DNA from 2 places in the Streptomyces sp. NPDC057697 genome. Region 2 is predicted to be linked to the other one. Evidence: riboswitches for the same ligand, from Rfam matches in the RefSeq annotation. Region 2 holds a riboswitch; the other holds the start of a gene.
What was found. A riboswitch is a leader RNA that binds a small molecule or an ion and turns the genes downstream of it on or off. The one in region 2 is predicted to bind cyclic di-AMP.
Positions count from the first base shown of each region.

Region 1: another riboswitch for cyclic di-AMP. It lies ahead of ACFVFH_RS06235 (NlpC/P60 family protein); the one in region 2 lies ahead of ACFVFH_RS23810 (transglycosylase SLT domain-containing protein).

Region 1 covers NZ_JBHVJA010000002.1:235,816-238,939, reverse strand. Annotated here, with positions in the region: gene pcrA (DNA helicase PcrA) at 1-1,053, opposite strand, end outside; cyclic di-AMP (ydaO/yuaA leader) riboswitch at 1,344-1,509, shown strand; gene ACFVFH_RS06235 (NlpC/P60 family protein) at 1,516-2,658, shown strand; gene ACFVFH_RS06230 (hypothetical protein) at 2,714-3,067, opposite strand.
Region 2 covers NZ_JBHVJA010000009.1:302,581-305,704, reverse strand. Annotated here, with positions in the region: partial or broken gene ACFVFH_RS23815 (FAD-dependent monooxygenase) at 1-414, shown strand, start outside; gene ACFVFH_RS23810 (transglycosylase SLT domain-containing protein) at 452-943, opposite strand; cyclic di-AMP (ydaO/yuaA leader) riboswitch at 948-1,106, opposite strand; gene ACFVFH_RS23805 (ABC-F family ATP-binding cassette domain-containing protein) at 1,774-3,124, shown strand, end outside.

The DNA of each region.
Region 1 (3,124 bases), on a different contig from region 2:
GCGGTAGTTCTGCTCCAGGAGGATCGTCGTCGCGTTCGGGTAGTCCTCCTCGAACTGGAGGATGTTGCGGATGGTCGCGCCGCGGAAGGCGTAGATCGACTGGTCCGCGTCACCGACCACGCACAGCTCGGCCGGGGCGTCGTCCTCGCCTGCCGGGCCGACCAGCTCGCGCACCAGGGTGTACTGGGCGTGGTTGGTGTCCTGGTACTCGTCGACCAGGACGTGCCGGAAGCGGCGGCGGTAGTGCTCGGCGACGTCCGGGAACGCCTGGAGCAGGTGGACCGTCGTCATGATGATGTCGTCGAAGTCCAGCGCGTTGGCCTCGCGGAGCCGGGACTGGTACATCGCGTAGGCCTGGGCGAGGGTCTTCTCGAAGCCGTCCGCAGCCTGGCCCGCGAAGGTCTCCTCGTCGATCAGCTCGTTCTTCAGGTTGGAGACCTTGGCCGTGAACGACTTCGGCGGGAAGCGCTTCGGGTCGAGGTCGAGATCGCGGCAGACCAGGGCCATCAGCCGCTTGGAGTCGGCGGCGTCGTAGATGGAGAACGAGGAGGTGAAGCCGAGCCGCTTCGACTCGCGACGCAGGATGCGCACGCACGCGCTGTGGAAGGTCATGACCCACATGGCGTTGGCGCGCGGTCCGACGAGCTGCTCGACGCGCTCCTTCATCTCGCCCGCGGCCTTGTTGGTGAAGGTGATCGCCAGGATCTGGCCGGGGTGCACCCCGCGTTCCGCGAGGAGGTGGGCGATCCGGTGGGTCAGCACCCGGGTCTTGCCGGACCCGGCCCCGGCGACGATGAGCAGCGGGGAGCCCGCGTGGACGACGGCGGCGCGCTGCTCGGTGTTCAGCCCGTCGAGAAGCGCCGCGGGGTCGATGACGGGGCGGTGCGCGCCGTCGCGGTAGTAGGCGTCCCGGGGCGGCGGGGGCCCGTCGAACACGCCCGCGAAGAGGTCCTCCGGCACCGCTTCGGGTGCGGAGTCCTCGGGGGGCGGCGGGGGCTCTTCCTCCGAGTGCTGGAGGCCGGCCAGGAAGCTGTCGTCAAAGAGGCTGCTCATCGCTTGTCGAGTCTAGGCCCTGTCTTCACACTGCCGTCTGCCGTTCGAAGACAGGGCCCAGGCCGCCGCACCGACACCCGGGGGCCGCATGACCAACCGCACACGGCCGGGGCACACAGAGAGAGCGCACGCCCACTCCCCGTGAGGGAATCCGGCCGTCGGCGCCCCTCCTCTGCAAGGTCACGAAAATGTATCGGGCATATCGAACATCAACCTTCACAGCAGCGCCACGGGTTGGCTAGCGTGCTCGGCCGGGCGGCCCGTACCCCCTTGAGGCGAACCACGCCGAGCGGGCGCCCCCGCCGAATCCGGCCTGCCCGCACGGGAGTCCGGAACCGGGGACCCAGACGCAGTACCGGGGTGAATCGGTCCTTGTCCCCCACTCGGACCGTAGGGCAGCCTTCCGATCCGCCCGAACCCGACAGCTAACCCGGTAGGCGGTCCACGGAAGGAGATGCCGTCGTGGCATCGCATCGCAAACCGCGCCCCCGGGTGCGCACCACCGGACCAGCCGTCGGGCTCACCACTGCGGCGCTGGCCTCCGTGACCCTGCTCTCCACGCAGAGCGCCGTGGCCGCGCCCGGCCCGAAGCCGAGCGTCGAGGACGTACAGAAGAAGGTCGACGCCCTCTACCGGCAGGCGGGCACCGCGACCCAGCAGTACAACCAGGCGAAGGAGGCCGCCACCGCCCAGCGCGCCAAGGTCGACGCCCTGCTGGACGATGTCGCCCGGCGTGCCGACAAGCTCAACGACGCGCGCAGGGAGCTGGGCACCTACGCGGCCGCGCAGTACCGCAGCGGCTCCCTCACGCCGAGCGCCACGTTCTTCCTGGCCGACGACCCGCAGTCGTACTTCGACCAGAGCCAGCTGATGGACCGGATGACCAGCCGGCAGCAGAAGGCGGTCACGGATTTCCGCACCGAGCAGGCGAAGGCCGCCAAGAAGCGCTCCGAGGCGGTGCGGAGCCTGGAGACGCTGACGACGACGCAGGCGGCGCTGCGCACCAGCAAGCAGGACGTGCGGAAGAAGCTGGGCGAGGCGCGCACGCTGCTGTCGAAGCTGACCGCCGAGGAGAAGGCGCGGCTCGCGGAGATCGAACGGAAGAAGGAGGCGGAGGCCCGGCGCAAGGCGCGGGAGCTGGCCGAGCGGCAGGCCGCCGCGAAGGCCGAGGCGGACCACAAGGCCGAGGAGGACGCGAAGGGGTCGGGCGGCGGTACGGGGACGGGCACCGGGACCGGCTCGGGCAGCGCCGCCACCACCAAGGCCGGACAGGTCCTCGCGTTCGCCAGGGCCCAGCTCGGAAAGCCGTACGTATGGGGCGCGACGGGCCCGGCGTCCTACGACTGCTCCGGGCTGACCCAGGCCGCGTGGAAGTCCGCCGGGGTGGACATACCCCGGACCACCTGGGACCAGGTCAAGACCGGCACCCGGGTCGCCACGGCGGACCTGCGGCCGGGAGACCTCGTCTTCTTCTACGACGACATCAGTCACGTCGGCATCTACAAGGGCGACGGGATGATGATCCACGCACCGAAGCCCGGGGCGAACGTCCGCGAGGAGTCGATCTACTACATGCCGATCTACGGCAGCGTGCGCCCGGCGTAGCGGCCCCGACGCGTCGCGCCGCCCGGGTGCCGGGGGCGGCGCGGCGCGGGCGGGATCAGGTCCAGAGCGTGGCGATGAAGATGTTGAGGACCGTCAGCCCGCCGACCGCCGCGAAGGCGCCCTTGTCGGCCTTCTCGTCGTCCCGCTTGACGTAGACGAGCGCGAGGACGACGACCAGGACCAGCAGCTTGACGCCGATCTTGATGTTGTTCACATGGTTGCCGTCGGCCTCGTTCAGCCCGACCAGCGCGACACCGGTGACCAGCATGGTCAGCGCGCCGTGCAGCATCGCCGGGACGAACCGGGCCGTGCCCGCGCCCATCGCCTTCATCTGGGTCAGGAACCCTCCCAGCAGCGAGGCGATGCCGATGATGTGCAGGGCGACGAGGGCATGAATGAGTACGTCCATGAGGCCGCAGCCTAGCTCCGGTCATATCACCACTCGGAAGGCAGGTATACCTTTCCT
Region 2 (3,124 bases):
CTGCCGGCGGCGACCCGTCCCGAGGCCGTCCTGCACCACGACATCGACGAGTTGGCCGTACCGCTGCCGTCCTACGCGGTGGGCCGGATCGCCCTGCTCGGCGACGCCGCCCATGCCATGACCCCGAACCTCGGCCAGGGAGCCTGCCAGGCACTGGAGGACGCGGCGACACCGGCCGCCGCGCTCTCCACCGCGCCCACGGTCGACGCGGCGCTCGGACGTTACGACGCCGAGCGCCGCCCCCGCAGCCAGTCGGTCGTCCGGGCCGCGCGCCTGGCCGGCCGGATGGGGCACCGGCTGTCGCATCCCGCGGCCGTCGCGCTGCGCGACGCGGCGCTGCGGATCGCACCGTCCCGCGTCACCGTCCGCACGATCCTGCGCCACGCCGACTGGACGCCCCCGCGACCGGGCTGATCGCGGGAACCGGCCGGTCCGGGGGCCGTTCTGTGCGTCAGTAGGCCCCGTTGACGTTGTCGATGGAGCCGTACTTGTCGGCCGCGTAGTTGCAGGCCGCCGTGATGTTGGCGACGGGGTCGTAGCTGTCCATCGCCGTGCCGGGCACGTGGTAGGCCCGGAAGGTGGGGTCGATGATCTGGAGCAGCCCCTTGGACGGCGTGCCGGCGACGGCGTTCGAGTCCCAGTTGTTGATGGCGCGCGGGTTGCCGGAGGACTCGCGCATGACGTTGCGGTGGATGCCGTCGTAGCTGCCGGGGATGCCGTGCTCGGCCATGACGGCCAGCGACTCCTTGATCCAGCCGTCCAGGTCGTTCGTGTACGCGGCGGCCGGTGCGGCTGCGGCGACGGTCTGCGTCGGCGCCGCCGCGGCGGCGTGGGCACCGATCAGCGGAAGCATGAGGACGGCCGCCCCCGTGCCCGCGGCGATGAAGCCCCGGGTCAGCGAGGAGGGGGTGCGACGACGACGGTACGTACCCGTTGCGGGCATGGTGGATTCCTCTCCGTCGCCTGCGAGGTGAGCTGTCGGGTTCGGGCTGGAGCTGCCCGGCCGCACATGGAGTGCGACTTCACCCCGAGCCGTTCCGGACACCGGACCGGCGGCCTGCTTGGGTTCCCCGCTCCTGCCTTGCACGAATGGGTGGGATGTCCGGGGCGGCGGCAGGATTCGGCGTTCCGTCCGGATTGACGGAGACCGTAGGCGAGAAAAGCCGAAAGGGACAAGACCCCAATTTCCGAATGCAATTCACTTACAAGATCGAATGGAGGGAACAGCGGTAACCCAGCTCACACCGGGCCATTCCCGCCCCTTGCACGGAAAGGGGACCGGGGGTCGCCGGCGGCCTCCGGGAGCTCGGACGTGACTCGCACCACAGGCCCGCGCATGGCGCTTCCCGCATCCCATCAAAAGCCGTGATTCACTCAAATCACTTTTAAATAAACAAAAGGCTAATCGGCTCCAAATGTGCATAACGGGCATAAGGTCTCGCGGTGCGACCCCTCCGCGTCCGTCCGCGGCTCTCGGCCGGGAGGCATTGCCATCGCCCCACCCCGCAGCTATCGTTACCGGGTCCTGTTGTCTCCGATCGAGGTGGACGTTGCGCATCTGAGGTCCGCGAACATCGCGCCGTACGGCTCAGCCCGTACGCCCGTCACGCCGACGCAGCCTTCCGTGCTGCCCGTGACCCCGCGTGGATGCGACCTCGGTGCATGAGCCGTCCCCGATCTTCAGGGCCGCCACACCCCTCTCCGCCGTCCGGTCGCCGCGTGGTGCTCGCATACGAATCCCCCTTCATTTCGTTTGCGACTGCGAGGAACAACATGGCGACACCCACCACCCCCGGCGCTTCCCTCACCTGCTCGGCGCTGTCCTTCCACTGGCCGGACGGCACGGCCGTCTTCGACGAGCTCTCCCTCTCCATCGGCCGGGGCCGGGTCGGCCTCGTCGGCAGCAACGGCGCCGGCAAGTCCACCCTGCTGCGGCTGCTCGCCGGCCGGCTGCGCCCCTCCCAGGGTTCGGTGACCGTCGGCGGCAGCCTCGCCCACCTGCCGCAGAACGTCACCCTCGACACCACACTGCGGGTGGACCGGGCCCTCGGTATCGCCGAGCGGCGCGACGCACTGCGCGCCGTCGAGTCGGGCGAGGTCGACGAGAGGCACTTCGAGACGATCGGCGACGAATGGGACGTCGAGGAGCGGGCCCTGGCGACGCTGGGCTCGCTCGGCCTCGGCGGGATCGAACTGGACCGCACCGTAGGCCAGTTGTCGGGCGGGGAGACCGTACTGCTGCGCCTGGCGGCGCTGCTGCTGGAGCGTCCCGACGTCCTGCTCCTGGACGAACCCACCAACAACCTCGACGCGTTCGCGCGTCGCAGGCTCTACGAGGCCGTCGACTCCTGGCGCTCCGGCGTCCTGGTCGTGGTCAGCCACGACCGGGAACTGCTGGAGCGGGTGGACCGCATCGCGGAACTGCGCACCGGGTCACTGCACTGGTACGGCGGCGGCTGGTCCGCGTACCAGGAAGCCGTGGCCGTCGAACAGGAGGCCGCGGGGCGGACGTTGCGGGCCGCCGAGGCGGACCTGCGCCGCCAGAAACGTGAACTGGAGGAGACCCGGGTGAAGCTGGCCAGGCGTCGGCGCAACGGAAGGAAGGCCGAGGCCGAGGGCGGTCTGCCGAAGATCCTGGCCGGCCGCCGCAAGCGGGCCGCGCAGGAGTCGGCGGGCAAGCTGCGCGGCGTCCACGAGGAGCGGCTCGATCAGGCGCGCGAGCGCCGGGAGGAGGCCGCGGAGTCCGTCCGCGACGACGCCGAGATCCGTGTGAGCCTGCCGGGCACGGCGGTCCCCACCGGGCGCGCCGTGCTGAGCCTGGACCGGGTGCGGCCCCGGTTCGGCAGGCTGCGCGAAGGGACGCTGCGGGTGCACGGGCCCGAGCGGATCGCGCTCGTCGGCCGCAACGGCGCCGGGAAGACGACGCTGCTGCGCACGCTCACCGGTGAACTGGCCCCCCGGTCCGGCGAGGCCAGGACCTTCGTGCCGACGCGGTTCCTTCCGCAACGGCTCGATGTGCTGGACGAGGAGCTGAGCGTCGCGGCCAACGTGGCCCGTGCGGCTCCCGGGGTCACCGACAACCACGTCCGCGCCCAGCTCGCGCGCTTCCTGTTCCGGGGCAGGC